DNA from 2 places in the Streptococcus sp. W151 genome. Region 1 is predicted to be linked to the other one. Evidence: predicted binding sites of a transcription regulator. Region 1 holds the regulator's gene; the other holds the start of a gene.

Region 1 (16,638 bases):
CCTAAGTAATGTTAAAAAATAAAATGATATAAACTATTAGGTTCATAGAGCAGATATCGAAACTTTCCGCAGTGAGAAAAGTGCCTGAAACAATTATGTTTCAGGCACTAGGGGAGTTTTGAAACCTTAGGTTCAAAACTAAGTCATGGAACTTCGTAGAAGTTCGCTGACGTCCGTACTCACTTAAGGAAAGGTTCTAAGAGGACTTTGTCTTTAATCTGAAACAAGCCCTATTGGAGAGCTTGCTCTTTATATTTACGCTGTTTTTTCTACGTTCAAAATTTTCACTTGGTAGTTTCCAGCTGGTGTTTCAACAGTGACCACGTCACCTGTTTTTTTACCAATCAAAGCGTGACCGATTGGGCTTTCGTTCGAGATCTTCCCTGCAAAGGCATCTGCCCCTGCTGAACCGACGATGCTGTATACTTCTTCATCTGTTTCGCCAACTTCTTGAACTGTAACGGTTTTTCCGATCGCTACTTCGTCTACTGCAACAGCGTCACTATCGACGATTTCCGCATAGCGGATTTTTGTTTCCAAACTAGAGATTTGACCTTCCACAAAAGCTTGTTCATCTTTTGCTGCTTCGTACTCAGAGTTTTCTGAGAGGTCACCGTATGAGCGAGCGATCTTGATCCGTTCTACGACTTCAGGTCGACGGACCAATTTCAATTCTTCTAATTCTAGTTCTAATTTTTCTTTTTCTGCTAGGGTCATTGGGTATGTTTTTTCTGCCATTATTCTTCTCTTTCTATTATTTGAATGAAAAAGCTGTGGACGCGCCACATGCTTTTTCTAGTTTGAACTTGCTTGTGTCAATTTACTATTGACGTGTTCTTCTACATTTTTATTGTGTTCTTCGTATGTCTTAGCGAAGAAGACTTCACCATTTTCGACATTTGCAACAAAATACAAGTAGTCTGTCTTACTTGGGTTCACCGCCGCTTCGATCGCTGATACTCCAGGGTTATCCACTGGACCAGGCATCAAACCGGTATTCTTATAAATATTATAAGGTGAATCCAGCTCTGTATCGATCGTTGCATCTTCTTTCAAGGTCGTCTTTTGACCAAGCTTCCCTTCGGCATAAAGAATTGCAATATTACTTTGCAAAGGCATGTCTTGGTTCAAACGGTTATAGAAGACACTTGCGATGTCTTTGCGGTCTTGATCCGTCGCCCCTTCTTTTTCAACCAAGGAAGCAAGGGTCAATACTTCGTTTACATTGATGTTCTTGCTCTCAAGTGTTTCATAATACGGGCTTAAGTTTTGATCCATGGCCGCCAGCATCTGATCGATCATTTCTTTCACTGTGGTATCTTTCCCATAGTTATAAGTTGCTGGGAAAAGATAACCTTCCAAACGATAGCGAACACCAGAATCCTTACTTGGCAGGTTAGCCAAGAGCTTAGGATATTTGGCCACCATCTTCTCAATAAAGGCATCATCTTGGACAGCCTTCAAGAAATCTTCTTTCTTAAATGGAGTCTTTCCTGCCTTCTTACTAGAGACATCTGCTGTGATAGCCGTCGCAATCTGATCGATCGTATAGCCTTCTGGAATCGTTACCTTACCAAGAATTGGAGCCTGAGGAGTTTTGGTCCCCTCTTCCTGCAGTTTTTGGATGATGGTTTCTAAATCCATGCTCTTTTGAAGGTTGAAATAACCGGATTTGAAATTGCTATAGTTCTTGAACTTGGTATAGTAGTTAAAGAACTGACCATTTTTCACGAGTCCTTTTTTCTCAAGGATCGCGCCAATCTCACGATTACTTGAACCTGCTGGAATCTCAACCGTCACGAATTCTGTTGCATTTTTATCCATTGGCTTGACAGCTGAATGGATATAGGTCACTGCAAAGATCCCTGTAGCCACGATCACAATCAGCAAAAGGCTGACCACTGTCCGCACAATTCGTTTAGCGATTTTATTTTGTTTCTTTTGTTTTTGTTGGCGCTGGTTACGAGAAGAGCGCGATAAGCTTTCCTCTACCGGTTCCTGACTTGGTTCTTTTATAAAAGGCTTTGTGGACTCACTCTTTTCTTCTACAATAGGAGTCGCCTTTTCTGGCTCCACTGGTATTTCTGTGGAAGCCACAACAGCTTCTTCTTTTGGAGGTGGTGTTGCTTCTTCCTCCTCTTTCAGTGAAGAAGGGGTTTCAATGCTTCGATCAGGTAGATCATACTCTTTTTCGATCTTTAGAAGTTGCTCATTTGCCTCTTCTAAGTCTCTGAGGATCTGCTCTTTGAAGCTTAATAACTTCTCACTGTCTTGTGATTTATCAGTCAAATAATTGACCTCCCTCATCATAATCCTTAATATTATATCTTAAAAGATTTAGAAAAGCAATACAAATCGCCCTTCTTCTTCAAAATACCTATTTAATCAAGGTTTTCATTTTCCCAGACCAGATTGTACCAAACTTCACCCGCATATTGGGATTCTGACAGACCTTCATTTGTGAATCCTTGCTTCTCGTAATAAGGAATCAAATAATCATGACAGGTCAGATTGATCCCTTGACGATGATCTTTCACCGCAATCTCTTTGATCGCATCAAGCAAGAGGGTTCCAACCCCTAGCCCTTGAGCTTCTGTAGCAATGGATAGACTCGTAATGGAAATAAAACCCTGTTCTAGATGGCTTAGATCTTCAACCTCTGAAAAAGAGGAATCGATCAAATAGCGCTCCGGCCTAACAGGTCCTTCTAAATACCCTAAAATCTGACCTTGGCACTCTGCTACAAGAAAAGTTGCTTGAATCTTTTCAATGTGATCTTTTAAAATCTCACGCGCAATCGCTTCTTCTTCTGAAAAATTCTCAAGCTCAATGCGCTCGATGGCATCCAAATCCAGCAGCTCTGCTTGTCTAATGTGAATTTTTTCTTTCATCATTTACTCTTTCTATCGTTCCCAAACCATATGGACACCTCGATCAGACTCAGCTTCATCTCGAAATCCTTGCTGGACAAAGTAAGAAAGTAAGTCTTCTGAACAATCGATCCAAATGGCTTTCTTTTCCTTTTGAACAGCTACATCTTTTAAAGCAGCGATCAGAATCGCACCATATCCTTGACCTTGAAAGGCTGGCCTCACTGCCAATCGCAATACGATGAGGTCCCCCTTTAAATGCTGGTCTTCTATTGCCAACAAGTAAGCCACAATATCGCCACCCTGCTCTGCAAGCAAAGAAATGGCTTCCTTCGAACCTAGCGCTTCCTCAATAGTTGCCCTGTGCTCCGTTCCTTCATTGTCATGAAGTTCTTCTTCTAGCAATAACAGCTGTTCTTGATCAGCCGGGGTGATTTGTCGAATCATCATCCTGCTCTCCTCATTTCATGATTCTTCAGCGGACAGATAAATTTGAGTCTGGAACCAATCGATTCCAGACTCAAACATCTCTTTATTGTACACTATGTGTCAAACTAGATAATAAACGCTCAAATGAGTATTCATAGGTTTGAATATCTCCAGCTCCCATAAAGACATAGACCGCATTGTCATGGTCAAGAAGAGGAGAAACATTCTCAGCTGTGATAATCGCTGAACGTTTGACAATTTTTGCTTCCAAATCTTCAACCTTCACATCTCCGTGATCGACTTCCCGTGCAGAACCATAGATCTGTGCCAAGTAAACAGCATCTGCTTGATTCAACGCTTCAGCAAATTCATCTAAGAGGGCAATGGTCCGTGTAAAGGTGTGTGGTTGGAAAATGGCTACGATTTCTTTACTTGGATATTTTTGACGGGCCGCATCCAAGGTAGCAATAATTTCTGTTGGATGATGCGCAAAGTCATCGATGATCACTGTTCCGTTAACCACTTTTTCAGTAAAGCGGCGTTTCACTCCAGCAAAAGTCTTCAAATGCTCGCGGACCAAATTTAAGTCAAATCCTGCAATATGAAGCAAGCCAATGACTGCTGTAGCATTCATGATGTTGTGGCGACCAAAAGTTGGGATATGGAATTGCCCCAAGTCTTCTCCACGGAAATGAACATTGAAGGTTGACCCAGTCGTTGATCGAAGCAAATTGCTTGCTACAAAATCATTATTCTCTTTGTCAAAACCATAGTAATAAATTGGTGCAGATGAGGTAATCCGACGCAATTCTTTGTCTTCCCCGTAGATGAAAAGTCCCTTACTGATTTGTTTAGCATAATCATTAAAGGCATTAAAGACATCTTCTAAACTTGTGAAATAGTCTGGATGGTCGAAGTCAATATTGGTGATGATACTGTATTCAGGATGATAAGGCATAAAGTGGCGTTCATACTCATCTGATTCAAAAACAAAGTATTTAGCTGCAGCAGAGCCACGACCTGTCCCGTCACCAATCAAATAACTGGTATCGGTGATATTTGATAAGACGTGAGAAAGCATCCCTGTTGTTGAGGTTTTTCCGTGTGCTCCGGCAACCCCCATGCTGACGAAGTCACGCATAAATTCACCAAGAAATTCATGGTAGCGTTTATAGGTTAGGCCATGCTCATCTGCATAAGCGATTTCCACATTGTTATCAGGACGGAAAGCATTCCCAGCAATGAGGATTTTGTTGCCTTCTAAATTTTTTACATCAAATGGATAAATTTTAATTCCTGCTTGTTCCAAGCCACGTTGCGTAAAGTAATACTTTTCAACATCTGACCCCTGAACTGTATGTCCCATTTGGTGAAGCATGAGAGCTAAAGCACTCATCCCTGCCCCTTTAATTCCAATAAAATGGTATGTGTTAGACATATTTTCTCCTTAATCTTGATCTAGATGGGTTAAATCCAATTCTTGCTTGATCGGCTGTGGTTTCAACTTATGCTGATCTTTATTGTATATTTGGCTGGTCTTTAAGAAATCATAATTGTTTTTCTTTTCAGTAGGTTCTGCCACTTCTGGTTCCCCTGCAGATTCGAACTCTGCAAGGATTAACTGATCTTGTCGCAATCGTTTGCTATATTTTAACAGTTCACCTGGATTTTCCTTTTGGAAAGGTGCTGTTGGCTGACCAGGTTTCCGTTCTGAAATAAACGGTTTTTTCCGCTTACTTGTGGTAGCCACTGGCTCTGTAGTCAGGTAGGGAGCTGTACGTTTCTTTTTCAAATCTTCACGCGCACGCTCTCTAGCTTCCTCTGCATAACGATTGGCAGGACTTTTTTTATCAATCGGTTCTTTAAAATCAGGTTTTCTTACTGGCCGTCTTTTTGGTAGGGGCTCTTCTAATGGTTGATGATAGGGATGCTTGGGTTTGGTATTTTCAGCAATTGGTTGCCATTCCAAATAATTTTTATCTACATAATCGCCTGTAATGTTACTAATCAAGTCTGTTTCATCATACAGGTTCATGTGGGGCATCTCTGTTAACATCAACTCATTATCCCCTACTTGAGGAAAATATTTTTCTGTCATGCTTTCTTCCTTTCGACACTCCTTTAATTATAAACTATTCACAGAATTTTTCAAGCTATTCTGATTGAATTCCAAGAATCTCACGAATTTCCTCAGCAGATAAACTAGATCGTGTTTCCGTTCCATCTAGAATCGTTGAGACTAAGTGTCTTTTAGATGCTTGGAGTTCCTGGATTTTTTCTTCAATCGTTCCACGGGTGATCATGCGGTAAACTTCAACATTTTGTTCCTGACCCATTCGGTGGGCACGGCCAATAGCCTGGTCTTCCACTGCAGGATTCCACCACAAATCGACTAAGATGACGGTATCGGCTCCAGTGAGGTTCAATCCGACTCCTCCGGCCTTCAAAGAAATAAGAAAAGCATGGCGCTCTCCAGCATTAAAGGCATTGGTCATTTCTTGACGATCTTTAGCCGGGGTGGAACCCGTGATTTTAAAGGAAGTCATGCCGAGCTGATCAATCTCTTGCTCTAGGATATCCAACATACCTCTGAATTGGGAGAAAATCAAAACTCGATGGTCACCATCCTTGATTTGACCCAAAAGATCTCGAAGGCTCTCCAATTTCCCACTATCTCCTTGATAGTTTTCCATAAAGAGGGCTGGAGTATCACAGATTTGACGAAGGCGCATGAGACCTGAGAGAATTTCAACCTTACTCCGATTTAATTCTTCCTCACTAGAACTTCGAACCCGATCTTGAATTTGCTTTAATTGGGCTAAATAGATCGTTTTTTGGCTTTCGTCCAGCTCATTGTGATAGGTTGTTTCAATCAAGTCCGGTAATTCTTGGAGCACTTCATCTTTTTTCCGTCTCAGGACAAAAGGTTTGACAAATCGCGCAATGGTCTCAGGACTCAACTTTTGAAATTCTTTTTTAGCTGGAAACAGACCAGGAAGAACAATTTGGAAAATGGACCAAAGCTCTCCCACATGGTTTTCAATCGGTGTCCCAGATAGCGCAAATATATGCGGTACCTCAAATCCACGTAAGTGTTGAGCAATCTTGGTTTGGGCATTTTTCATGACCTGAGCTTCATCTAGAATTAGGTAGTCATATTGATTTTTCTGGTATTCCTCCACATCCTGACGGAAAGAGGCGTAACTCGTAATGACTACCTGAGGATTGGTTGCAATGAGGTCATCACGATGTTGCTTGAGGCCATATACGACTGCCACTTCCATCTGAGGAGCAAATTTTGAAAATTCTTGTTTCCAGTTGTAGATGAGACTAGACGGAGCTAGAATCAAGATTTTAGTTTCTTTTTTTGCAACACTGGTCAAAAAGGAAATGGTCTGCAGGGTTTTCCCAAGCCCCATATCATCCGCTAAAATACCACCAAAACCATAATGATTTAGCATAGAGAACCATTTGACCCCGATCTCTTGATAATCCCTTAGGGTTGCTTGAATTGTCATCTGAGGGAGTTGGTAATCTTCTGGATGGGTCAGATCATGAGCCAAATTTCGAAATTCTTCTGAAAAATGAACATTGTCTTGATCTGCCAACAAATCAGATAGCTGATAAGCAGCAATCCGGCGGGCTTGTAGTTTCCCACCCTTACTCATTTTAGCCCGCAGATCTGCTAAGGCTCGACTGATCTTCTTGGTTTCTTCATCAAAAACAAGGACCTTCCCTGTATGGCTGACAAAATAATCTTCTTGCCCCACAAGAGCTTTGAGGACCTGATCCACTTCAGCTGGATCCACACTTTCAAAGTCAAAACCGATCTCCAGCAAATTGCCATTAGTTTTCACATCAATTTTTGGACGCTCCACTTGATAAAGATCTAAAAGGCTATCAGAGAGGATAACCTCTCCTAAGGCTTCAAAAGTCGGGATCTGTTGGTGAAAGAATGGATAGATTTGCTCACTTGATAACGGACTTCTTTGGGAAGAAAAGTCATCTGTAAACCCTGTTGCTAGCATGGTTGAAAAGACTTCTTGCTCCTTATCAAAATCACTGGAATAAGGAAGATTGAGGAGTTCCTCACGCGTGGTCACCACACGATCCTGGTATTGAAAGACCACGTCCAGTAAAACAGTCTGGTCCTGTGCTAGATCAAAATGAAATTCCGGAGTGAAATCGTGGATTAAAAAGCTGGTCGGAGCTGTAATTTGTCCCAGTTTTTTGAACTCTTTTAAACTATAGGAAAGTTTGGTCTGATCCGTTGGATCAAAATGCAGGCGTTTTTTGCGATCCTGATCCATTGGCAAATCTTGAATCGCCCTCCATAAGATCCGCTGTTGGGGCGTCAGGTGATAGAAGATACCATTTCGAAACAGATAAGTAGCAGACTCTACAACCTTGACTTGTGGCTCCGTAATAATCAATTCGTAAAAATCATCATGGTCTTCCACCTGAAAATGAAAGAGATCTTCCTCCCCATGGACATCCTGAAAATGGACTTCTGAAAAGTCATATAAGCTATATTGCAGGAGAAAAGAGTCCAAATTCATTAGTAATTCCACAGCTTCTTCAAAAAGAGTCGGTGGAAAATAGAGATGGCGACCAGCATTAGGAAAGAAATCTTGCTCTTTCGATCCCCCATCTGTGACTAGGCCCTGTAGGAAATCGATCACATCCTGGCTAGCACCATCAAATTCTAAGTAAGAAATAGGTTCATAGTAACTTTTGCCAATTGCAAAATGGCCTTCTTTCTGAAGGGTCTGCAAAAAAGCCAGCACATCTCTGATCACATAAGAGCGCTCGTCTGGCAAGCGACGAATGCGAAGGGTCCACAAGAATTGACCAGAGTATTCATCCTCCTGTCCGACTGCTGATAAGACATAGCGAGTTTCTTTCTTTTCGATTTTTGGAAGGACCTGATCTAAAAACAAACTTCCAAAAGAAACCTTTTCCTGAGTTTCCTCTGTCGCACTGGCATCTTCTTCAAGACTTGCAAGAGCAGCTTTCCCACTGTCATCATTCTTCAAAAAAGCTTCTACAGCTGCCAGATGCGTACAGAATTTTTTCTTTTGAAAGAAAGCACAGCTACAAAAAACGGCATCGTCGTCCAAACTGTACCGCAAGCTTTCTTCTTCCACTCGAAAATACAGGTATTTTTCTTTTACTTCCTGAAGGGAAACTTTCCCAGCTTCATAGAGAAGGCTCCCTTGTGAACGAACCTTCCCAGGAATTAATTTTGCCATGTTTACCACCTTAGATTAATCCCTTTATTATACCATATTTAAGCAAAATTTAGAAAAAACAGTCATCATCTTGAAAGGATTTTAGCCCGTTTTTGATAGAAAAACTGAGACAGCATTGTCCCAGTTTTTCACCTGATTTCGTAACAGTCTCAGCTCAAACAGCTATCCCTAATACCTATCTGTTAACTGTTTGATCGAATAGCTAAACAAAGGGAATAGTAAAATCCCGATTGCTCATAGAGAAAAGAAAAAACACGACCTTATTTTTTAATAAAATCCCCAGCAATAGGATCAAGAGCTCCAAGCTTACGATCGAACCGAGAAACAAGAGATACAGATAGATTTTAAATAATAAGTACAAAACCCTAAAGCTCTCATGATGTTCCTGAGTTTACTCTACTCATCCTTAAAAAAAGCATAAGGAATAAAGAATATCCGGACTATGATACTATGCATCTAACTATTCTCCACTTCATTTTATCAGCTTATCAAAAAAGCAACGCCTATGCGCTACTTTTAGTTGTTTTCATAGTTGGAAGAATGAGCATTTTATTAATTGAAATATCCTTCTCCACTTTGATCCATTTGTCTTGTATTCCCTACTTCCGTTTTCGCGCAATCAAATGGATTGGAGTGCCTTCAAAAACAAAGGCCTTGCGAATTTGGTTCTCCAAGAAACGGAGGTAAGAGAAGTGCATCAGTTCTTCTTCGTTAACAAAGACCACAAAAGTTGGTGGCTTGGTTGCCACTTGGGTCGCATAGAAAATCTTGAGGCGTTTTCCTTTGTCGGTCGGCGTTGGATTAATGGCAATCGCATCCATAATCACATCGTTCAAGACAGCTGAAGGAATACGCGTATTTTGACTCTCGCTAATCTGCTTGATCATCTCTGGCAACTTGTGCAAACGTTGTTTGGTAAGAGCAGACACAAAGACAATTGGTGCATAAGAAAGGTATTGGAATTGATCACGAATGTCATCTTCCCACTGCTTCATTGTATGGTTGTCTTTTTCAATGGTATCCCATTTGTTAACAACAATGATCATACCTTTACCAGCTTCATGAGCAAAGCCAGCGATCCGCTTATCATACTCCCGAATCCCTTCTTCGGCATTAATGACCATCAAAACCACATCTGAACGGTCGATGGCACGCATGGCACGCATAACAGAATATTTCTCAGTGTTTTCATATATTTTACCAGACTTGCGCATACCAGCTGTATCGATCATGGTAAATTCTTGGCCATCTGCATCGGTAAAATGGGTATCAATGGCATCCCGTGTGGTTCCAGCTACTGGGCTAGCAATCACACGATCTTCTCCAAGGATGGCATTGATCAAGCTTGATTTCCCAACATTTGGACGACCAATCAAGCTAAACTTGATGATGTCAGGGTTTTCTTCTTCTGTTTCATTGGGGAGATTTTCGATGATGGCATCGAGCACATCCCCAGTTCCGATCCCGTGGACAGAGGATACCGGTAGTGGCTCACCCAGTCCTAAGGCATAAAAGTCGTAGATATCATTGCGCATCTCTGGGTTATCTACCTTGTTGACAGCCAGAATCACTGGTTTATGGGTCTTATACAAGATACGGGTGACATATTCATCGGCATCGGTGATCCCTTCTTTGCCAGAAACGACAAAGACGATGACATCTGCTTCGTCCATGGCAATTTCTGCCTGATGCTTGATTTGCTCCATAAATGGGGCATCTACGTCATCAATTCCCCCTGTATCAATGATACTAAATTTTCGATTCAACCACTCAGCTGTTGCATAAATGCGGTCACGAGTGACTCCTTCTACATCCTCAACGATGGAAATCCGCTCACCGGCAATCCGGTTAAAGAGCGTCGATTTTCCAACATTGGGACGGCCTACAATCGCAATAGTTGGTAGGGCCATGATTTCCTCTTTTCTAAAGATAGGCGAGACCTCGTTTCAAGAAGGTCTCTCTTCACTTCTATAATAGTTTGTGTTTTTCTAGTAGTTTTTTGGTTTTTTCTTGTTCAGGTTGCCCAAATTGAGCTGCAAGGCGCTCGCTCCAGCTGTCCGTTACACGCGCTCCAGCATAATCTGCCTGTACCTTGTCATAGGCAGTCACAACTGATAAGTCTTGTTCTTGGTATTCTTCTTCAAAAGCAACCTGCTCCAAGGGTAAGCGTGGTTTCACCGCATGCTGCTGATTGGGTACTCCAAGGGCAATCCCAAAAACAGGGTAGGTATAGTCTGGCAGACGGAAGAGTTTTGCAACTTCCTCTGAACAGTAGCGCAACATGCCAATAATGACTCCACCATAGCCGAGACTTTCAGCTGCCAATAGCGTATTTTGAGCTGCTAGAGCTGCATCCACTGAAGTGATCAACAAATTATCCACACCTTCCGGATGAAAATCCTTCTCATGAAGTTTGACAGCTTTTTCAGCACGGTTTAAATCCCCAACAAAGAGGAGAAATACGGCTGATTGGCGAATCGCTTCTTGAGGAAGCAAGTCATAGAGAGCTTCTTTCTTTTCCTTGCTCTTCACCACAATCACAGAATAAGATTGAAAGTTTTTCCAACTTGATGCCATCTGCCCAGCTGATAAGATTTCCTTGAGGTCAGCTTCTTTGATAGCTTCTTCCTTAAACCGGCGAACAGAAAAATGAGCATTCATTAAACGGATCGTTTCATTCATCGGCGATTGACTCCTTCCAAATGGATTTCCTTAGCTAAAAATTTCACGCGCTCCATGACACGTTTGGCCTGCCAGGTTTCATCACCATTGCGCGACGTTGCAAAATGGCGTTCCAACTCTTCAAAATTAAAGTTAGAGGTAAAGAAGGTCGGAAGATTTTCCTGCATCCGGTGCTGCAAAATCACTTGTAAGATTTCGTCTCGCACCCAGGCTGACATCTGTTCCGCACCGATGTCATCGAGAATTAAAATTTCGGCTTTTTTCACCTGATCTACGGTTTCTTTGACCAAGCCCGAACTGATGGCATTTTTGACATCGATAGCAAAACTTGGGAAATGTAGTAGAGTGGTAGAGGCCTGGCGTTTTTCTGATAAATCATGAGCCAGAGCTGCCATCATGTAGCTCTTTCCTACTCCAAAATCACCATAGAGGTAAATTCCCTTTTGATACTCGGGATAGTTGGCTACAAAATTAGCTAATTCCTCAAAGGCCACAAATCGTCCCTTATCATCGAGCTCTACCTTGGCTAGACTCGCTTCTTTCAAAGTTGAAGGGAGATTGATCAAGTTGAGACGTTGGTTGATCGCAGCACGTTTTTGAGCTTCGATTAACTCTGGTGTCTCCTCATAAGCGACATCCGCATATCCTTCATTCATGGTGAGGATGGGCTTATAACCTTTGGCAATATAATCCGGATCTCCCAATAAGAAACGGTTGCGCTCACTGATGTATTGATTAAATTTTGAAATACTACGACGAATTTCTTGCTCAGACAAAGACCGGTCTTTGATAAAGGCAGCGACTTCTTGGTCTGCCAAGATCTGTGCGACCAAATCCTCATAGTTAAATTGACGCGCACGATTCATGTGAGACATGGTTTGACCTACACTTTCCATCTACTCACCTCCTTGATTCAGTTTTTCTAACAGGCGCTGTTTCTCTTTAGCGAGATCCACCTTTTCTTTTTGACTGGTTTGATTTTGATAATGTGGTTGACTCCACTTGGGAACATTGTTTTGCTTGCCCTTGGCTGATGTAGGACTCGTCCCCTTGTTTCCTTGAACCTTAGCCTGTTTCTGGCGGTCTCGAACTTTTAAAATCGCCAGTTCCGCACTGTTGACTCCTTGATAAGAAAAATCATTTCCTACCTTCAAAGCATACTTTTCATTCAGATTAGCAGACTGGGTCTTGTTAAAGGTCAACAATAAGATAATATTGATCACCTCATCTAGTAAGCCTAGATCAGCTAACTTAGATAGAGTCTTGCGTTCGCTCTGCGTAATGGTCGCATTGCGAACCTTTTTAATCTCCGCTAAAAATTGTAAGCTGGATTTTGCCTTAGCTTCTCTCAGAATAGTTTCTTCCTGACGGCTATAAGACACGCGGGGTTGCTCTTGGCTAGCCTGAGCCAATTTTTGCTTCATTCTCTTCGGAGAAATGGTCCGTTCTACAGCTGTTTCTTTTGCTAGGAGATAGGTTTCATACCAGGTCCATTGTTGCTCTTCTGCGATGGCAAAGAGGGCCAGAGTCGCTTCTCCTTCATCCGCAAAACGAAGTCCATCACGCCCCATCATCCGTTTAAACATTTCCATATCAAACTGCTGTTTTTTACTGGCAACAACAGTCACCTCACCAGCATCTAGTCCAAAGACTTGAGAGAAGGATACTTGCCGTCTAGTCCCTAAAGAGCGCGCTGGAAGCAGATCCTCCACGGCCTTTTCCCCAATTTTCTTTTCAAGTAAGCGTTTAAAAACAGCATTTGAAAAAAATTGTTCTGCCTCAAGAGGAGCATGTAACTGAATGGTAATCCCAACTTCTTCCTCAAAGAGATCGAGCAAACCCATAGCAATTAAACGATCAAAGGCTAGTAGCAACTGTGGAAATCCTATATTCAAATGATTGAGGATTTGCGCCAGTAAATATTGTTTTTCGCCCTGATCATAAGAGGCGAGCAGATACCGATAAACCGCTACCGTATCCGTCTCCAAAATAGGCAGGTAATACTGCTCCAATGCAGCCCCTGCCGGTGGAAGAAGATTATTTTTTAAAAATGCAAAAGGCGTATTGGGCTTCATCTATTTTTCCTTTTTCTTCTTGGTTCCCTTCGTGATTTGTTTCAAGAGGGTCTCTAATTCACCGACATCCTTGAAACTCCGGTAAACACTAGCAAAACGGACATAGGTGATCTCATCCAGATCTGCCAACTCATCCATGACCAAAGAACCAATATACTCACTGTTGATTTCATTATCACTTTGGCTGCGAACCTTTTGCTCGATCCGATTCACAATTTCTTCGATTTCATCACTAGAAACAGGCCGTTTTTGAGCCGAGCGGATAATGCCATTAAAGATTTTATCACGAGAAAATTGCTCGCGTGTCCCATCCTTTTTGACAACTACTAGAGTCCGTTCTTCTACACGTTCGTAGGTAGTAAAGCGATAATGGCATTCTTCGCATTCCCTGCGACGACGGATGGTATTCCCATCTTCAGCTTGTCGACTATCCACCACACTAGACTTACTTCCACCACATTTTGGACAACGCATTTGCTACCTCCTTAAACTGTTTTAACACTTCATTTTACCATAAATTGAATCGTAAAGAAAGCAGAAGAACAGGAGAATCCCCTATGCCTGCTCCTCTTTGATCCATAAAAAAGAGTCGAAGGACGATTTGAATAAAATCGTTTTCCTTTCGACTCTCCGTTTATATTAAAGTGATAATTCAGCTTCTAAGCCATAGTGGTCACTGACATGGGGTCTATTTTCCCCATCAAAGATGACACAAAGACACTGGATGTCCCATTCCGGACTTGCAAAGACGTAATCAATCCGCAATGGAATTTGATTGTCCGTCCAGCCATCAATTCCAGGACCTACAGTATAGGTACCCTTTGTTTCTTTAGCTTCAATAAAGCTATCTTGAAGTTCAAGTGAACTTGATAGAATCGTTTCATAGCCTTCTTGACCAGCAGGATTATTGAAATCACCCGCTAGAATAAAGGGTTTACCTACTTGGCTGAAGTACTTCTCAATGCGTGGCCACTCAAATTGGAAGCCTTTGTCCCACCAAGAAAGATGGACACTGGCAACAGCAATCTCTTTTCCATCGACACTGGTATGGGCAACGGCCACCCGACGCGTATGGTAGTCCGTTGGATCATCCATATTGGAGACCAATATCTCATCCGACTTCAAAGGTTGACGCGAAAGAACGGCTACCCCCTCATTGAGTTGATCATAGCCAATATGGTTGTAAGCCCAAGTCCAGTAATAATGAAGACCTTGAGCAGCCAACTCCTCAACCAATACGCGAACAAAGTGATCCTTGTGAATGGCTACAGCTGATGGCAAAGCTTGATAATACTCATCCGTTTTGACTGCTTCTGAGGCCATTTCTTGATTGACCTCTTGGAAACAGATCACATCATATTGTGCTTCTAAAATTTGCTCCTTGAGGGTCTCAAATTTTTGCTGGGCATTCTCTTCCATCCAACTATGGGAATTTAATGTTAAAAATTTCATCCCCTGATTTCTCCTTCTTTTCAAATCAAGAAACGGCAAGAGGCCGGGTACACTGCCCCAACCTCGTTTTCTTTGCCGATATCTCTTATAATTCTACTGTTGCAACTGGAGCATTTGCAGCCAATTTACCAGTATGTTCGATCTTAACTGATTTAATCGCATCTGCATTTGTGAAGACAACAATAGTTGATGTTTCACGACCTGCTTCACGGATCGCATCAAGGTCTGCTTCTACCAAGAGGTCTCCAGCAGCCACTGTTTGGCCTTCAGTAACTTTAACCTCAAATGGTTTTCCTTCAAGACTAACTGTATCTAGACCGATATGAACCAAGACTTCCAAACCATTATCGGTTACCAAACCAAGGGCATGTTTGGTTGGGAAGACGCTGGTCACTTTACCAGCAATTGGTGAAACGATGTGGCCATTTTCAGGCTCAACCGCAAATCCGTCACCCATCATTTTTTGTGAGAAGACTGGATCTTTCACATCTTCGATGTTAATCACTTTACCATCTGCAACGGAATGCACTTCATCCGTCACACCTTTAAAGGTTGCTTCAGCTTTTTGAACTGCTGTCATTTGGCTAGGAAGTGTTTCAGGAATGACTTCACCTGAATCAAGAACGTCTTGGATATCAGATTTTAATACGTCAGCTTTAGGTCCGTAGATTGCTTGGACACCTTGTCCTTTCATGACAAGACCCATAGCGCCTTCTGCTTTCCATTGTTCTTCAGTACCGACTTTTTCAGCATCTTTAACAGTTACACGAAGACGAGTCATACATGCATCAACATCTACGATATTCGCACGTCCACCAAGAAGGTTGATGATGTTAATCACTTGTGAGCTTGCTGAGCTTGTAGCAGCTCCAGCTGTTGCACCATCTCCTGAAGGGGCATCATCATTTTGTTCGTAGTTTCCATTACGTCCTGGAGTCGCATAATTGAATTTCTTAATCATGAAGTTGGCAATGAAGTACATGATAAATCCAAAGAGGACTGTTACCCATACAAAGTTAAAGATATCTAGTGCCAAACCAGCGTTGATAGCCATTGGAGTACGTGTCAAGAATTCGATTGAACCGAATGAGTGAACACGAAGGTGAACCAAGTCAGCCATTGCAAAGGCAGCACCTTGAACAAAGGCGTAGATCAAGTACAATGGTGTTGCAATGAACATGAACATGTATTCAATTGGTTCTGTAACACCTGTCAAGAAGGTTGCAAGAGCAGTTGCAACAAGCATCCCTTTGTATTTTTCTTTTTTATCTGGGTCCACATTGCGGTAGATAGCCACCACAACCCCCATCAAGATACCAAATGATCCGATCATTTGACCAACTTTGAAACGAGCTGGTACGTATGCTTTAAGCAAGTGTTGATACTGACTAGGATCTGCTTTCTTCAAGTTAACAAGGTCTGTTACCCAAGCTAACCAAAGTGGATCTTGTCCAAATACTGTTGTTCCTTTGGCAGCACCTGTAAGTACTTGGTAGCTACCACCCAATTGAGTATAGTTGATTGGAATGGTCAACATGTGGTGAAGACCAAACGGCAAGAGAAGACGTTCCAAGGTACCGTACAAGAATGGTGCCAATACTGGAGCAGTGGATTGGGAGTTGGCGATCCAAACACCAAATCCATTAATTCCTGATTGAACTACTGGCCACAAGGCTGCCAAAACCAAGGCTGCAAGAGCTGAACGGACGATAACAACGAATGGTACAAAGCGTTTCCCATTGAAGAAAGAAAGGGCTTCTGGGAGTTTACGGTAGTTGTAGTATTTATTGAAGGCTGTTGCTCCAACAAAACCTGAGATAATCCCTACAAATACCCCCATATTCAGAGCTGGTGCTTCAAGAACACTGATAAAGTAGT
Region 2 (16,638 bases), on a different contig from region 1:
AATTCCGTAATTCTTATGCAGCTTATATGCTACTCTATAGTTTTTATTTTATGTCTACCTCCCTCTTTTCGACCTTAATTTCTGTCTATTTGATGGGGAAACACTATAGTGCGACCCAAGTATCGACCTTGGTATCTGTTGCCTTTTTCTTATCCATGGTAGCCCAACCCTTCTTTGGGTATATCAATGAACGATTTGGAATCGTAAAAATGACAACCCTCAGTCTGAGCATTATCATAGGTGGAGTCTTAGGTTTTCTTTGGGCTCCCAATCTCTTTTGGCTGACAGCTTTTTATGGAATCGTTCTAGTTTGTTTGAATGGAACAGCTCCCATGATGGAAGTTTTTGCAACGCAAAGTCCATACGCTTTTGGGAAGATTCGCGTTTGGGGAACGATTGGCTACTCAGTTGGAGTACAAATAGCCGGGTGGGTCTATCATCAGTTTAGTCCCCAAGCAGTCTATTATACGGTTTTAATCACTATTGTCCTAAGTATTTTCTGTCTGAGTGCCGTTCGAATGAAGAAAAAAGAGACAGTTATAGAAAAGGAAAAAGAGCCCGTTTCTATTTGGCCTCTTCTTCACAACGGTCCTTATCTCTTCTTTATTATTCTGATTGGCTTGGCTTCAGGGGTTGGTAATATCGGTCACACCTATATTCCTGAATTGCTGATGGATAGTGGTCTACCGGTTCATATTGCCTCAACGGTTGTGGCTATCTCAGTTGTAGTAGAAGCTCCTTTGATCTTTTTCTCCGATCGATTCATGGACCACTGGCCTTTACGGGTTTTGATCGCTCTTCCAATCGGGATTATTTTCGCTCAATATGCCGTCTATGCTCTTCCAAGTCCTGTCTTCTTAAAAGTGCTCCTGACACTCTTAGCCAAGCATACGACAGGCATGGTTTTGGTTATGGTTTCCTTACGGTTTATTGCCCAACAGGTGAAGGGGAAAGACTTGGTTCTTGCTATGGCTATTGTACAGGGGGCGCGCTACCTAGGTACGATTCTATTACAACCACTGGCTGCACACTTTATTGAATACGGTGGCTATCAACTTATGAGCCTCTTTTTAGCAGGAGTAGTAGGAATCGTTTTTGTAATGACCTTTGCCTTAAAAATGCCCCAAGGAAGTTCTCACAGCCTTTTTGGTGGCAATGTAGAATAATTTATTTGCTAGAATTGTACGACTAGCTACAGAAGAATTGGGCAGAAATACTGATTTCATTGTGTTCTGTCCAATTTTTTTGCTATTATCAAGAACTAGTGATTAATTTGACAATCAAAGTATTCGATGATAGAATGAGGTAAAATAAAAATAAAGGTGACCATTTTATGAAAAAAATGATCTTATCGACAGCTACTCTTTAGACGATTGTTTCCCTAGCTGCTTGTTCAAATAAGCAAGAAACAAAGAAGGAAACTTCAAATAGTCAATCAACTACTAAAGTGACGAGCAAATCTGCCAACACTTCAAAAAGTAAGGATACTTCAACAGATTCAGAAGATACTTCATCTTCTAGTCTCTTAACAGATGCTGAAATTAGTAAAGCAAAAACAGTTGGAGACTTCAAAAAGTTGTTTGCAAAATTAATGGATCAATCTGTATCTATTACTGAAGAAGCAGGTGCTTCTGTGACGGGTTCTGCAAAAGAGCAATACGATGCAACGATTAGTGCCTTGAAGCAAGGATTGGAAAACCAAAAAGATATCTTTAATGAAGGATTGGAAAGCATAGGTTCAGATAGCACGGTCGTTCCTAAAGAAGACCGTGAAGCTTTGATCGAAAGCTTGAAAGATGCTCGAGAAGAGTTGGAAAGTACTCGTAAAGAAATGAAAGATATGCAGAAAGAATTGAGTAAATCTCCTGTTGCAGATGACGACAGTGATGATTCAGATTCTGAAGAATAAAAGGAAGAAAAGGTTGGAATTTCCAGCCTTTTTCTTATTTTTTTTTCGAATGATATAGATGAGGAGGTGGGGCTATGTTTATTGCCATGGATAAGAATCAAAAGCGGTGGAACTGTATGGAAGAGATCCCAGCTGTGACAGAAGGTCCCTTCTATTGCTTAGCTTGTCATAGTCCAGTGCGTCTAAAAAATGGCTCGGTTCTACGGGCTCATTTTGCCCATGTAGAATTACAGCATTGTCCCTATCATCACGAAGCTGAGAGTTTTGAACATCTGGAATTGAAAGCTTGTCTTTATAACTGGGCCTCCAAGGAGTCTAATACAGAAGTCGAAAGTTATTTAGCAGATTTTCAACAAATTGCCGATCTTTTGGTAGTAGACAAGAATTTAGCTTTGGAAGTACAGTGTAGCTCCTTATCTTTGGAGCGTTTGAAGGAGAGAAGCGATGCTTATCGATCCCATGGTTATCAGGTCTATTGGTTACTTGGTAAAAAGTTATGGCTAAAGGAAAGACTGACCAAGCTACAGGCTGGTTTTCTATATTTTAGTTATAATCGTGGGTTTCATCTTTGGGAATTGGATTTGACCAAGCAAGAGCTCCGTTTGCATTACCTCATCCATGAAGATTTGAGAGGGCGTTTGCATTATCAAACAGAAATTTTTCCTTTTGGTCAAAGGTCTTTACTGGAAGTCTTACGGACCCCATATTTTTCGCAACCCATGCAACAAATGGCAGTCGATCTCGATCGTACATTTTTAACCTATATACAGCAGCAGCTCTTTTACCGTCACCCAAAGTGGATGAGGCTTCAGGAAGAATTCTATTTGCAGGGACACCATCTAATGGAACTGGGGCTGGATTACTTTTATCCTCTTTGTCGTCCGATCCTTTCACAGAACTTGCTTCAAATTGAAGAGGATGTAGAAGATTACTACCAGCAATTTATGACCTATTATCAGACGCAAGGGATCCAACCCGTTCAGATCATTTATCCCCCACGTTTTTATACTCAGCAGAAAAGCTAACTTTCTAGGATAGAAATCCTCCCGAAATGTTCATTTTTATGCTAAAATAGTACCATTGGAGGATTAATCGAAATGGTAAAACAACGTAATGAAATTGATGAAAAATACCAATGGGATTTGTCGACAATTTTTGCGACAGATCAAGCTTGGGAAGAAGAAGCAGCTAGCTTAGCTTCAGATATTAAAGCAGCTAGCCACTATGCTGGCCATTTGTTGGATTCAGCGCAAACGCTTTTGGAGACAACCAATGCTTATTTGGAATTGAGCCGTCGCTTAGAAAAGGTCTATGTCTATGCTCATATGAAAAATGACCAAGATACACGAGTGGCTAAATACCAAGAATACCAATCAAAAGGGATGTCTCTTTATAGCTTGTTAGGCGAAACTTTTGCCTTCTATGAGCCTGAGTTCATGGCCATTACAGATGAGCAGTACAAGGCTTTTGTGAGTGAGGTTCCAGCCTTGGAACAATATGGTCATTATTTTGATCGTTTGCTAGAGAAAAAAGAACATGTCTTGTCCCAAAAAGAGGAAGAATTACTTGCAGGAGCTGGTGAAATCTTTGCTGCTGGTGGGGAAACATTTGAAATTTTGGACAATGCAGATATTGTTTTTCCAACTGTGCATGATGACAAGGGTGAAGAAGTTCAATTAACACATGGAAACTATATTTCTTTGGTAGAGTCAAAAGATCGTGCCGTTCGTAAAGAAGCTTATGAAGGTCTCTACAAGGTCTATGAACAGTACCAACATACCTATGCAAAAACCTTGCAAACCAATGTAAAAGTTCACAACTTCAATGCCAAAGTTCGCAAATTCTCATCTGCCCGTGAAGCAGCCCTTTCTGAAAACTTTGTACCAGAAAGTGTTTATGATAGCTTGGTAGCAGCTGTGAACAAACACTTGCCACTTTTGCAACGTTATGTGCAATTGCGCTCAAAAATTCTAGGAATCTCAGACTTGAAGATGTACGATATGTATACGCCATTATCCGATACAGACTACAAGTTTACTTATGAAGAATCATTGGCCAAAGCAGAAGAAGTCTTGGCTGTTTTGGGTGAGGATTATCTTTCTCGTGTGAAACGTGCCTTTAGCGAACGGTGGATCGACGTGCATGTCAACCAAGGAAAACGCTCAGGTGCCTATTCAGGTGGTTCTTATGATACCAATGCCTTTATGTTGTTGAACTGGCAAGATACATTGGATAACCTCTTCACCTTGGTACATGAAACTGGTCATAGTATGCATTCTAGCTATACACGTGAAACTCAGCCGTATGTTTATGGAGACTACTCTATTTTCCTTGCTGAAATTGCCTCTACAACCAATGAAAATATCTTGACAGAACGTCTCCTAGAAGAAGTAGAAGACGATGCAACTCGTTTTGCTATTTTGAATCACTTCTTGGATGGCTTCCGTGGAACCGTCTTCCGTCAAACTCAGTTTGCTGAATTTGAGCATGCTATCCATAAAGCAGACCAAGAAGGTACTGTTTTGACTAGTGAATTCTTGAACAACCTCTATGCAGAACTCAATGAGAAATACTACGGTCTTTCAAAAGAAGACAACCCTGAAATCCAATATGAATGGGCTCGTATTCCTCACTTCTACTATAACTACTACGTTTTCCAATATTCAACTGGTTTTGCAGCAGCTTCAGCTCTAGCTGAAAAAATCGTTCATGGAACCCAAGAAGATCGTGACAAATATATCGACTACTTGAAGGCTGGAAACTCTGATTATCCACTCAATGTCATCCGCAAAGCAGGTGTGGATATGGAAAAAGAAGACTATTTGGACGCAGCTTTTGCAGTCTTTGAACGTCGTTTGAATGAATTTGAAGCCCTAGTAGAAAAATTAGGACTCGCATAAAATGGTAGAGTCTTATAGTAAAAATGCCAACCACAATATGCGCCGGCCAGTCGTTAAAGACGAGATCGTTGACTTTATGCGGACCCGTCAAAAGCCGGTAGCTGGTGCCTTGAAGGAATTAGAAGCATTCGCCCGCAAGGAAAATATTCCCATCATCCCGCATGAAACGGTAGCATACTTTAGACTACTCTTGCAAGCTTTACAACCAAAGAAAATCCTTGAAATTGGGACAGCAATTGGATTTTCAGCTCTCTTAATGGCTGAATATGCTCCCAATGCACAAATTACCACTATTGATCGGAATGAAGAAATGATTGGTTTTGCCAAGGAAAATCTGGCTAAATACGATCAGAGAAAGCAAATCACCTTGCTTGAAGGAGATGCTGTAGATGTCATACAGGATTTAACAGAGACCTATGACTTTGTCTTTATGGACTCAGCCAAGTCTAAATACATTGTCTTTTTGCCCCGCATTCTAGAACTCTTAGAAGTTGGAGGAATTGTGGTACTGGATGATATTTTCCAAGGGGGAGATGTTGCCAAAGACATCATGGAAGTTCGTCGTGGGCAACGAACCATTTACCGGGGGCTTCAAAATCTCTTTAATGCGACTCTCAATCATCCAGGTTTGACCGCTAGTTTGGTGCCACTTGGAGATGGTATTTTGATGATTCGTAAAAATGCAGAGACGGTAACCTTGCCAGATCCCAGCTCTTTTTAGGTAAATTTAAGGTATTCTCTCTAATTTGTGGTAAAATAGAAGAAGTTTAAAAAGGAACGGAGAATAATTTTCATGAAGAAAAAACTTGTAGCAGGTGCTGTGACCTTGCTATCAGTCGTAACGCTAGCAGCATGTGCCAATGGCACAAACAAAGACGTAGTGACTATGAAAGGGGACACGATTACAGTTTCTGATTTCTATGATGAAATCAAAACAAACCAAGGAGCTCAACAAGTTCTTTTCCAAATGACCATCAATAAAGTCTTTGAAAAAGAATATGGATCAAAAGTTTCTGATAAAGAAGTCGATAAAGAATTGGCTAAACAAAAGAAACAATTGGGGAAACAATTTGAAGCTTACTTGGCGCAACAAGGTTTGACGGAAGAAACAGCGAAGAAACAAATCCGTAGCAATATGTTGTTGGAATATGCAGTTAATCAAGCTGCTAAGAAAGATATCAAAGAGTCAGACTACAAGGCGGCTTTTGAATCTTACACACCAGAAGTAACAGCACAAATTATTAAGTTGGATTCTGAAGATAAAGCAAAAGAAGTGTTGGAAGCTGCTAAAGCTGAAGGTGCAGACTTTGCCCAAATCGCTAAAGACAATTCTACAGATACGGCTACAAAAGACAAAGGTGGCGAAGTCAAGTTCGATTCAGGAACAGCAGATATTCCATCTCAAGTCAAAGAAGCTGCCTTTAAGTTGGATGAAAATGGAATTTCAGATGTCATCACAGTTTCAGCAGGTCAAAACTATTCTGCTAGCTACTATATTGTCAAATTGAACAAGAAGACAGAAAAAGGTTCTGACTGGAAGAAATACGAAAAACGTCTGAAAGAGATCATTGTTGACGGTCGTAAGCAAGATACTAACTACATCCGTAGCATTATTGCAAAAGCGATGACCAATGCCAATATCAAGGTCAAAGATGATGCCTTCAAATCAACATTCAACCAATATTTGCAAAATATCGGTGTTGAAACAAGCGGTAGCAGCTCATCATCTAAAAAATAGTTGACGGTTCCTTTTGGAACTTGTATAATGAAATAGTTGAGAATAAATCATTGTTACTCGGAATCAGAGAAGTGGCGGGGGTGCGAGCCATGGAAGAGAAATGATTTTGCTACTCGGCTGAGACAATTGCATACAAAATGAAGAATGACAAGTTCATTGAATGAAGGTGGTACCGCGGTTTTTCGCCCTTCGTTTAGTGGCTTGTCTTTTGTTTGTGAATCGTTCTCTGAAGCTTTTCAAAGGAGATCAAAAGATGAGAACCTATCAAGTGAAACAAAAATTTCGATTGGGTGGCGAACGCTTCGATATCAAAGATGAGTTAGGAAATGTCGAATACCAGGTTGAGGGATCCTTTCTTAAGATTCCTAAGACCTTTACCATCTATGATCAAAATGGAGAAAAAGTTAGCTATATTACCAAAAAAACAATCAGCCTTCTTCCAAAATTTGAGGTTGAGTTGATGAATGGGGACCGCTTTTATATCTATAAAAAGCTGACGCTCTTCAGAGACAAATATGAAATCGAAGATTTGGGGCTTCGGGTGCAGGGAAATATCTGGGACCTGGAATTCAAATTGTTCGATGATCGGGATCAAATCGTCGCTGAGATTAGCAAAGAACTCTTTCATCTAACCTCTACTTATCAAGTATCGGTTTATGAGGATGAATACGCTGATTTAGTCATCTCACTGTGTGTCGCTATCGATTATGTCGAAATGTTAGAAGCAGGCGCCAACTAATCTTATAAAAATTAGGAGACAAATATGAAACAATTATCTAGTGCACAAGTCCGCCAAATGTGGCTTGATTTCTGGGCAAGCAAAGGCCACTCAGTAGAACCATCTGTTAGCTTGGTTCCTGTAAACGACCCAACCCTTTTGTGGATTAACTCAGGGGTTGCCACTCTTAAGAAATACTTTGATGGAACCATCAAACCTGAAAATCCACGGATTACCAATGCTCAAAAGGCTATTCGTACCAATGATATCGAAAACGTAGGGAAGACTGCTCGTCACCATACTATGTTTGAAATGTTGGGGAACTTCTCCATCGGGGATTACTTCCGTGATGAAGCCATTACTTGGGCTTATGAGCTTTTGACAAGTCCTAAATGGTTCGACTTCCCCAAAGACAAACTTTACATGACCTATTATCCAGATGATAAGGATTCATACAACCGTTGGATCGCTGTTGGTGTGGATCCAAGTCACTTGATTCCAATCGAAGACAACTTCTGGGAAATCGGTGCGGGACCTTCTGGACCAGATACTGAAATCTTCTTTGACCGTGGGGAAGCTTTTGATCCTGAAAATATTGGTCTTCGCTTGCTTGCAGAAGATATCGAAAATGATCGTTACATCGAAATCTGGAACATTGTCTTGTCACAATTTAACGCAGACCCTGCCGTTCCTCGTAGCGAATACAAGGAATTGCCACACAAGAACATTGATACGGGCGCTGGTTTAGAGCGTTTGGTAGCCGTTATCCAAGGGGCGAAGACCAACTTTGAAACAGACCTCTTCATGCCAATTATCCGTGAAGTTGAAAAGATGTCTGGTAAAACCTATGATCCAGATGGCGACAACATGAGCTTCAAGGTGATTGCAGACCACATCCGTTCGCTTTCATTTGCGATTGGAGATGGGGCTCTTCCTGGTAATGAAGGTCGTGGTTACGTTCTTCGTCGTCTCCTCCGTCGTGCTTCTATGCATGGTCAAAAATTGGGGATCGAAGGAACCTTCTTGTATAAATTGGTTCCAACCGTTGGGAAGATCATGGAAAGTTACTACCCAGAAGTACTTGAAAAACAAGACTTCATCGAAAAAATCATCAAGAGTGAAGAAGAATCTTTTGCTCGTACATTGAACTCTGGTCAACACTTTGCCCAAACCATCGTTGAAGACTTGAAAGAAAAAGGCCAAACGGTTATCGCTGGTCAAGATGTCTTCAAACTCTATGATACATACGGATTCCCAGTAGAATTGACAGAAGAAATCGCCGAAGAAGCTGGAATGACAGTCGACCGTGAAGGCTTTGAAGCAGCTATGAAGGAACAACAAGAACGTGCGCGTGCATCAGCTGTTAAAGGCGGATCTATGGGGATGCAAAATGAAACCCTTCAAAACATCACAGTTGAAAGTGTCTTTAACTACAATGCTAGTCAATTGCCTTCTAAGTTGGTGGCTATCGTAGCGGACAATGCTGAAGTAGAAGCTGTTTCAGAAGGAACTGCATCACTGATCTTTGCAGAAACACCTTTCTACGCTGAAATGGGTGGACAAGTAGCTGACCACGGTCAAATCTTGGATGCGGCAGGAAATGTCGTAGCGACTGTAACAGACGTTCAAAAAGCACCAAATGGACAAGCACTCCATACTGTTGAAGTCCTTGCTCCTCTTGCCTTGAACCAAGAATACACCTTGGCCATTGACACTAATCGTCGTCACCGTGTTATGAAGAATCACACAGCAACTCACTTGCTCCATGCAGCTCTTCACAATATTCTTGGTAACCACGCAACCCAAGCAGGATCTCTCAACGAAGTAGAATTCCTTCGCTTTGACTTTACTCACTTCCAAGCCGTAACTCCTGAAGAATTACGCGCTATTGAGCAACAAGTCAATGAGAAGATCTGGGAAGCAATCGCAGTAGAAACAATTGAAACAGATATCGATACTGCTAAAGAAATGGGAGCGATGGCCCTCTTTGGTGAGAAATACGGTAAAGAAGTCCGTGTTGTCACCATCGGTGACTACTCAGTGGAACTCTGTGGTGGTACCCATGTAGGCAATACTTCTGAAATCGGTCTCTTCAAGATTGTCAAAGAAGAAGGGATTGGGTCAGGAACTCGTCGTATCTTGGCAGTGACTGGCAAGGAAGCCTTCGAAGCTTATCGTGATCAAGAAGATGCTCTGAAAGCAGTCGCAGCAACCTTAAAAGCCCCTCAACTCAAAGAAGTCCCTCACAAGGTGGAAGGTCTTCAAGAGCAACTTCGTCAATTGCAAAAAGAAAATGCAGAATTGAAGGAAAAAGCAGCGGCTGCAGCAGCAGGTGATGTCTTCAAGAATGTTCAAGAAGCAAATGGTCACAGCTTTATCGCAAGCCAAGTTTCTGTATCAGATGCAGGTGCCCTTCGTACCTTTGCGGATAACTGGAAACAAAAAGACTACTCTGATGTGCTTGTTCTTGTCGCAGCCATCGGTGACAAAGTGAACGTCCTTGTAGCCAGCAAGACAAAAGATGTGCATGCAGGTAATGTGATTAAAGAATTGGCTCCAATCGTTGATGGACGTGGCGGTGGTAAACCAGACATGGCCATGGCAGGAGGAAGCAACCAAGCGAAAATCCAAGAATTGTTGGATGCAGTAGCAGGTAAATTGTAATAAACAGAAGAGGTTGGATGTTTGTCCGACCTCTTTTTTCTAAAAAGAAACATATCCAATCAGAAAAAATTGCAACAAAAAACCTTTCCATCTGGAAAGGTTTTTGTCTTATAGGCCGTAGTTGTAATCGTCATCCTGCATGGCTTCTACTTCACCGAGGAGGTAACCATTTCCGACTTGAGAGAAGAAGTCGTGGTTGGATGTTCCGGTTGAGATCCCGTTCATGACGATTGGGTTGACATCATCTGCTGAGTCTGGGAAGAGCGGATCTTGTCCCAAGTTCATGAGGGCTTTATTAGCGTTGTAACGAAGGAAAGTCTTGACTTCCTCTGTCCAGCCAACACCGTCATAGAGGCTCTCTGTATAGCCTTCTTCATTCTCATAGAGGGTGTAGAGTAAGTCATACATCCATTCTTTGAGTTTTTCTTGTTCCTCTTCTGGTAATTCGTTAAATCCGAGTTGGAATTTATAGCCGATATAGGTTCCGTGAACAGATTCGTCCCTGATTATCAACTTGATGATCTCAGCCACGTTGGCCAACTTGTTGTTTCCAAGATAGTAGAGCGGTGTGAAGAAACCAGAGTAGAAGAGGAAGGTTTCAAGAAAGACGCTAGCAACTTTCTTTTCTAGAGGAGTGCCATTGAGGTAGATTTCATTGATGATCTCTGCCTTCTTTTGAAGGAAAGGATTGGTATTGGTCCATTCGAAAATCTCTTCGATTTCTGACTTGGTATTCAAGGTAGAAAAGATGGAAGAGTAGGACTTAGCATGGACAGATTCCATAAATTGGATGTTGTTAAAGACAGCTTCTTCGTGGGGAGTACGGATATCTGCACGAAGAGCTTGCACACCCGTTTCTGACTGCATGGTATCCAACAGAGTCAATCCACCAAAGACTTTACCAACGAGGTCTTTTTCTTTATTAGACAACTTTCTCCAGTCATCCAAGTCGTTTGACAAAGGAATACGTGTATCCAACCAGAATTGCTCGGTTAGCTTTTCCCAAGTAGATTTATCGATGACATCCTCGATGGCATTCCAGTTAATGGCTTTGTAGTATGTTTCCATTTGCATCACTTTCTTTTTCTATTCATTCAATCGTTACTATTCTACCATAAATGGATAGAATACGCACAAAAAGTCGGCGAACCGACTTTTAATGGCGAACCTTGGGGCTGTCTTAGATGATACAGCTTTCACATTGGTTAGCACCGACTTCTCCACCATCATCTGTAAAGGTACGGACGTAGTAGATAGACTTGATACCCTTGTTAAAGGCGTAGTTACGAAGGATAGACAAGTCACGAGTGGTTTGTTTGTTTTCAGTTTTCCATTCGTAGAGACCTTTTGGAATATCGCTGCGCATAAAGAGGGTCAGTGAAAGACCTTGGTCTACGTGCTCAGTTGCAGCCGCATAAACATCAATCACCTTACGCATATCCATGTCGTAGGCAGAAGTGTAGTAAGGGATGGTTTCGGTTGATAAACCAGCAGCAGGATAGTAGATCTTTCCGATTTTCTTTTCTTGGCGCTCTTCAATCCGTTGTGTGATTGGGTGGATAGAAGCAGACACATCATTGATGTAGCTGATAGAACCATTTGGTGCAACAGCCAAGCGGTTTTGGTGGTAAAGACCATCTGCTTGAACTTTAGCACGCAGTTCTGCCCAATCCTCTGCACTTGGGATGAAGATATCTTTAAAGAGTTCTTTCACGCGATCAGATTTTGGTACAAATTCTCCACTTGTGTACTTATCGAAGTAGCTACCGTTGGCGTAGTCTGATTTTTCGAAGTTGTGGAAGGTAACGCCTCGTTCACGCGCGATGTTGTTTGATTCTACGAGAGTCCAGTAGTTCATGAGCATGAAGTAGATACTTGTAAACTCAACAGACTCCGGAGATCCGTATTCGATCAATTGTTGCGCAAGGTAGCTGTGAAGTCCCATGGCTCCAAGTCCAAACGAATGCGCCAGTTTATTTCCATGATCAATAGTTGGAACGGCCACGATATGGGAACTATCTGTAACGAAAGTCAAGGCACGAACCATGGCACGAATGGAACGACCAAAATCAGGTGAAGTCATCATGTTGACCACGTTGGTTGAACCAAGGTTACATGAGACGTCAGTTCCCATTTGGACAAATTCTTGGGCATCGTTGATCAAGCTTGGTTCTTGAACCTGGAGGATCTCTGAACACAAGTTACTCATGACGATTTTCCCATCAACTGGGTTTGCCCGGTTAGCAGTATCGATGTTGACTACATAAGGGTAGCCAGATTCTTGTTGCAATTTAGAAATTTCAGTTTCCAAATCACGTGCCTTGATTTTTGTCTTACGGATATTTGGATTAGCGACTAACTCATCGTATTTTTCAGTGATGTCGATGTAGTTGAATGGTACTCCGTATTCACGCTCAACAGAGTATGGGCTGAAGAGGTACATTTCTTCATTTTTACGCGCCAACTCATAGAATTTGTCTGGTACGACGACCCCAAGTGAGAGGGTCTTAACCCGAACTTTTTCATCGGCGTTTTCTTTCTTAGTAGAAAGGAAGGCAATGATGTCTGGGTGGAAGACGTTCAAGTACACCACACCAGCCCCTTGACGTTGTCCCAATTGGTTCGAGTAAGAGAAGCTATCTTCAAACAGTTTCATAACAGGTACGACCCCAGAAGCAGCTCCTTCATAGCCCTTGATCGGTGCTCCAGCTTCACGAAGGTTGCTGAGGGAGATCCCAACCCCACCGCCGATACGAGAAAGTTGAAGGGCAGAGTTGATAGAACGTCCGATTGCATTCATATCATCAGTTACCTGGATCAAGAAACAAGAAACCAATTCTCCACGACGGGCACGACCAGCGTTTAAGAAAGAAGGAGTAGCTGGTTGGTAACGTTGGTGGATAATTTCGTTTGCGATGTCTCGTGCGATAGCTTCATTTCCATCCGCAAAATAAAGAGCATTAAAGAAGACGCGGTCTTCCATACTTTCGAGATAGTACTCTCCATCGTTTGTTTTCAGAGCGTATTGGTTATAGAATTTATAAGCCGCCATGAAGGACTTGAATTGGAAGTTTTGGTCTTTGATAAATTGGGCCAATTCCTCTAAAAATTCAGGACGATATTTCTCGATAAAAGCTCTCTCAATGTAATTGTGCTCGAGAAGGTACTGAATCTTATCTGTAATCGAGTCAAAGGCTTTAGTATTTGGTACAACATTTTCTTTAAAGAAAGCATCTAAAGCTTCCTTATCTTTATGAAGCATGATTTGGCCGTTTACTGGACGGTTGATTTCATTGTTAAGACGAAAATACGTCACATCTTCAAGAGATTTTAATCCCATAATAATCCTTTTCTAGTTCAAAAAAATGAAGAGGAGAAGTCCTCTCTTTACAAGTAAAAAGTCTAGTGTTAGGTTGCTAACGCTAGACCCTATTTAAGCAAAATACTGTGTTTATTAAGAAAGTTTCTTCAACTTAGCTGGTTGAAAACCAGAAAATACTTCATCCGGTGTTTGAATAACTGGAGCAGCATTAAAGCCAAGGTTTTTAACATGTTCTACAAATTCTGGCTGTTCATCTAAGTTAATTTCGCGGTATTCCACGTGATTGCTATCGAGGAATCGTTTGGTCATTTTGCACTGAACACAATTATTTTTTGAATAAATGGTTACCATTTCTTTTTCGTTCTCCTATCGAAATATAAATCTGTAAACAGTATAAACAAAATCCAGCAACTTGTCAACAAAATAAAACTAAATATTGTGCAAAGAGATGAAATGGAGTTTTTAAAACACAATATATTGTGGTGGACGGAAATTGAGAAATTCCAAGAAATGGGACAGGAATAGGCTTTAAAGCATCTTTAATTAGTTATAATTTTTTGGGGAATCAATATCCTGTGGTTCAGTTGCTTCTTTTTATTTGAAAGCGGAGGAAAATGTTACTTTATAGTAGAAAATTGAAAAGATATTTTCTCCGTTCTTCAGTAGCTTCTTAGAATGTATCTAAATTGGGATTTTTCGCAGTCTTTTTCTGTAAGTCAGTAATAAAAATCTTGAAAAAAATTTCAAAAGATGATATAATACCAAATTGTAAGGGTTATCACATGTAACTCAAAACTAATTTTAAAAGGAGAGTCAAACTATGGCTTCTAAAGATTTCCACATCGTGGCAGAAACAGGTATCCACGCACGTCCAGCAACTTTGTTGGTTCAAACTGCTAGCAAATTTGCTTCAGATATTACACTTGAATACAAAGGTAAATCAGTTAACTTGAAATCAATCATGGGTGTTATGAGCCTTGGTGTTGGTCAAGGAGCTGACGTTGTAATTTCTGCTGAAGGTGCTGACGCTGATGATGCGATCGCAGCTATCTCAGAAACAATGACTAAAGAAGGATTGGCTTAAAAATATGACAAAAATGCTAAAAGGAATTGCAGCATCTGACGGTGTTGCCGTTGCTAAGGCATATTTGCTCATTCAACCAGACTTATCATTTGAGACTGTTTCAGTCGAAGATACAAGTGCAGAAGAAGCTCGTTTGGATGCAGCTCTTGAAGCTTCACAAAACGAGCTTTCTCTAATTCGGGAGAATGCAGTAGCAAGCCTTGGTGAAGAAGCAGCGCAAGTTTTTGATGCGCATATGATGGTTCTCGCTGACCCTGAAATGATTGGTCAGATCAAAGAAACGATTCGCACGAAAAAAATCAATGCAGAAGCTGGCTTGAAAGAAGTCACTGACATGTTTATTGCGATTTTTGAAGGAATGGAAGACAATCCTTACATGCAAGAACGTGCAGCAGACATTCGTGACGTGACCAAACGTGTCCTTGCCAACTTGCTCGGTAAGAAATTGCCAAACCCTGCTTCTATCAATGAAGAAGCAATCGTAGTAGCGCATGACTTGACGCCATCTGATACAGCTCAGTTGAACAAAAAATTTGTAAAAGCTTTTGTTACGAATATCGGTGGACGTACTAGTCACTCAGCAATCATGGCGCGTACGCTTGAAATTGCAGCAGTTCTTGGTACAAACAACATTACAGAACTTGTAAAAGATGGTGATGTTTTGGCTGTTTCAGGAATCACTGGTGAAGTCATCATCAACCCAAGTGAAGAACAAATTGCTGCCTTCAAAGCAGCTGGTGAAGCTTATGCAAAACAAAAAGCTGAATGGGCTCTCCTTAAAGATGCTCAAACAGTTACTGCTGATGGAAAACATTTCGAATTGGCTGCTAACATCGGTACACCTAAAGACGTTGAAGGGGTAAATGATAACGGTGCAGAAGCTGTTGGTCTCTATCGTACAGAATTCTTGTATATGGATTCTCAAGACTTCCCAACTGAAGATGACCAATACGAAGCTTACAAAGCGGTTCTTGAAGGTATGAACGGTAAACCTGTTGTCGTTCGTACAATGGATATCGGTGGGGATAAAGAGCTTCCTTACTTCGACCTTCCTAAAGAAATGAACCCATTCTTGGGTTACCGTGCTTTGCGTATTTCTATCTCTGAAACCGGTAATCAAATGTTCCGTACACAATTGCGTGCTTTGCTTCGTGCATCTGTTCACGGTAAACTGCGGATCATGTTCCCGATGGTTGCTTTGTTGACGGAGTTCCGTACGGCTAAAGGCATTCTTGAAGAAGAAAAAGCAAAATTGGTTGCTGAAGGAGTTGCGGTAGCAGATGATATCCAAGTAGGTATCATGATTGAAATCCCAGCTGCTGCAATGCTTGCTGATCAATTTGCTAAAGAAGTTGATTTCTTCTCAATTGGTACAAATGACTTGATCCAATACACAATGGCTGCTGACCGTATGAACGAACAAGTTTCATATCTTTACCAACCATATAACCCATCTATCCTTCGTTTGATCAACAACGTGATCAAAGCGGCTCACGCTGAAGGTAAATGGGCTGGTATGTGTGGTGAAATGGCCGGCGACCAAACGGCTGTTCCACTTCTTGTCGGAATGGGCTTGGATGAGTTCTCCATGTCAGCGACATCTGTCCTTCGTACACGTAGCTTGATGAAGAAATTGGATACAGCTAAGATGCAAGAATATGCCAACCGTGCTCTTACAGAATGTTCAACAATGGAAGAAGTGCTTGAACTTTCTAAAGAATACGTGAACGTAGACTAAGAATCAATCAGAGAGTGGGACAGAAATCGGTAATTCGTTAGAATTCGATTTCGTCTTCCCACCTCCGCACAGTTGAGTAGGGCTGTAAAAGCTGATGAAATCAGCGTAATAGAGCCCACTCAACCACTGCGTCTTGCTCGACACTCCAAAGAAAATTGAGAGGCTAGGACTTTTGTCCCAGCCTCTTTTTTTTATGATTTTTCTTCTTTGTTCATATAAATGTTCATTTTATTCGTAGTAAACTAGTTAGTAATAAAAATATTGATTCAAATGTTCGGTTTTTAATTTAAATTCCAAAGGATATATAGTATAATCGTAAGTAAGATTAGGAGGATAGCGAAGGAATGGAGTAAAAGGTTTGGAAAAGAAAATGAAAGAACTTTTCCTGATAAAATTACATGATTTTCTGGAATCAACTTGAAAACTAATTAGTTTTATAGTAAAATAGAAACATGTAGAAAACGCTTACAAAAACAAAAGAGGTGAGTATATGGATAGAAGTATAGACTTATGGACATTTGGAAGAGGGGATAATTTCCATCTTCAAGAGTATTTAGGTGCTCAC

What was found. Region 1 encodes NrdR, which represses ribonucleotide reductase genes. Its sites were predicted from a motif close to ACACNATATATNGTGT; they were not measured.
Region 2: the regulator NrdR is predicted to act here: its motif matches at 13,719-13,734, upstream of nrdH (glutaredoxin-like protein NrdH).

Annotation. Positions count from the first base shown of each region.
Region 1 covers NZ_JBRKNT010000006.1:81,848-98,485, reverse strand. The annotation lists gene greA (transcription elongation factor GreA) at 256-738, opposite strand; gene mltG (endolytic transglycosylase MltG) at 796-2,322, opposite strand; gene ACVC7Q_RS08880 (GNAT family N-acetyltransferase) at 2,382-2,891, opposite strand; gene ACVC7Q_RS08875 (GNAT family N-acetyltransferase) at 2,904-3,320, opposite strand; gene murC (UDP-N-acetylmuramate--L-alanine ligase) at 3,403-4,737, opposite strand; gene ACVC7Q_RS08865 (cystathionine gamma-synthase) at 4,747-5,397, opposite strand; gene ACVC7Q_RS08860 (SNF2-related protein) at 5,453-8,551, opposite strand; gene der (ribosome biogenesis GTPase Der) at 9,151-10,461, opposite strand; gene ACVC7Q_RS08850 (nitroreductase family protein) at 10,520-11,233, opposite strand; gene dnaI (primosomal protein DnaI) at 11,230-12,129, opposite strand; gene ACVC7Q_RS08840 (DNA helicase) at 12,130-13,308, opposite strand; gene nrdR (transcriptional regulator NrdR) at 13,309-13,782, opposite strand; gene ACVC7Q_RS08830 (endonuclease/exonuclease/phosphatase family protein) at 13,948-14,760, opposite strand; gene ACVC7Q_RS08825 (PTS transporter subunit IIBC) at 14,846-16,638, opposite strand, start outside.
Region 2 covers NZ_JBRKNT010000001.1:768,553-785,190, reverse strand. The annotation lists gene ACVC7Q_RS03755 (MFS transporter) at 1-1,166, shown strand, start outside; gene ACVC7Q_RS03750 (hypothetical protein) at 1,448-1,909, shown strand; gene ACVC7Q_RS03745 (competence protein CoiA family protein) at 1,984-2,934, shown strand; gene pepF (oligoendopeptidase F) at 3,007-4,809, shown strand; gene ACVC7Q_RS03735 (O-methyltransferase) at 4,811-5,530, shown strand; gene prsA (peptidylprolyl isomerase PrsA) at 5,603-6,547, shown strand; gene ACVC7Q_RS03725 (LURP-one-related/scramblase family protein) at 6,801-7,286, shown strand; gene alaS (alanine--tRNA ligase) at 7,311-9,929, shown strand; gene nrdF (class 1b ribonucleoside-diphosphate reductase subunit beta) at 10,038-10,997, opposite strand; gene nrdE (class 1b ribonucleoside-diphosphate reductase subunit alpha) at 11,110-13,269, opposite strand; gene nrdH (glutaredoxin-like protein NrdH) at 13,384-13,602, opposite strand; gene ACVC7Q_RS03700 (phosphocarrier protein HPr) at 14,072-14,335, shown strand; gene ptsP (phosphoenolpyruvate--protein phosphotransferase) at 14,340-16,073, shown strand; gene glgB (1,4-alpha-glucan branching protein GlgB) at 16,564-16,638, shown strand, end outside.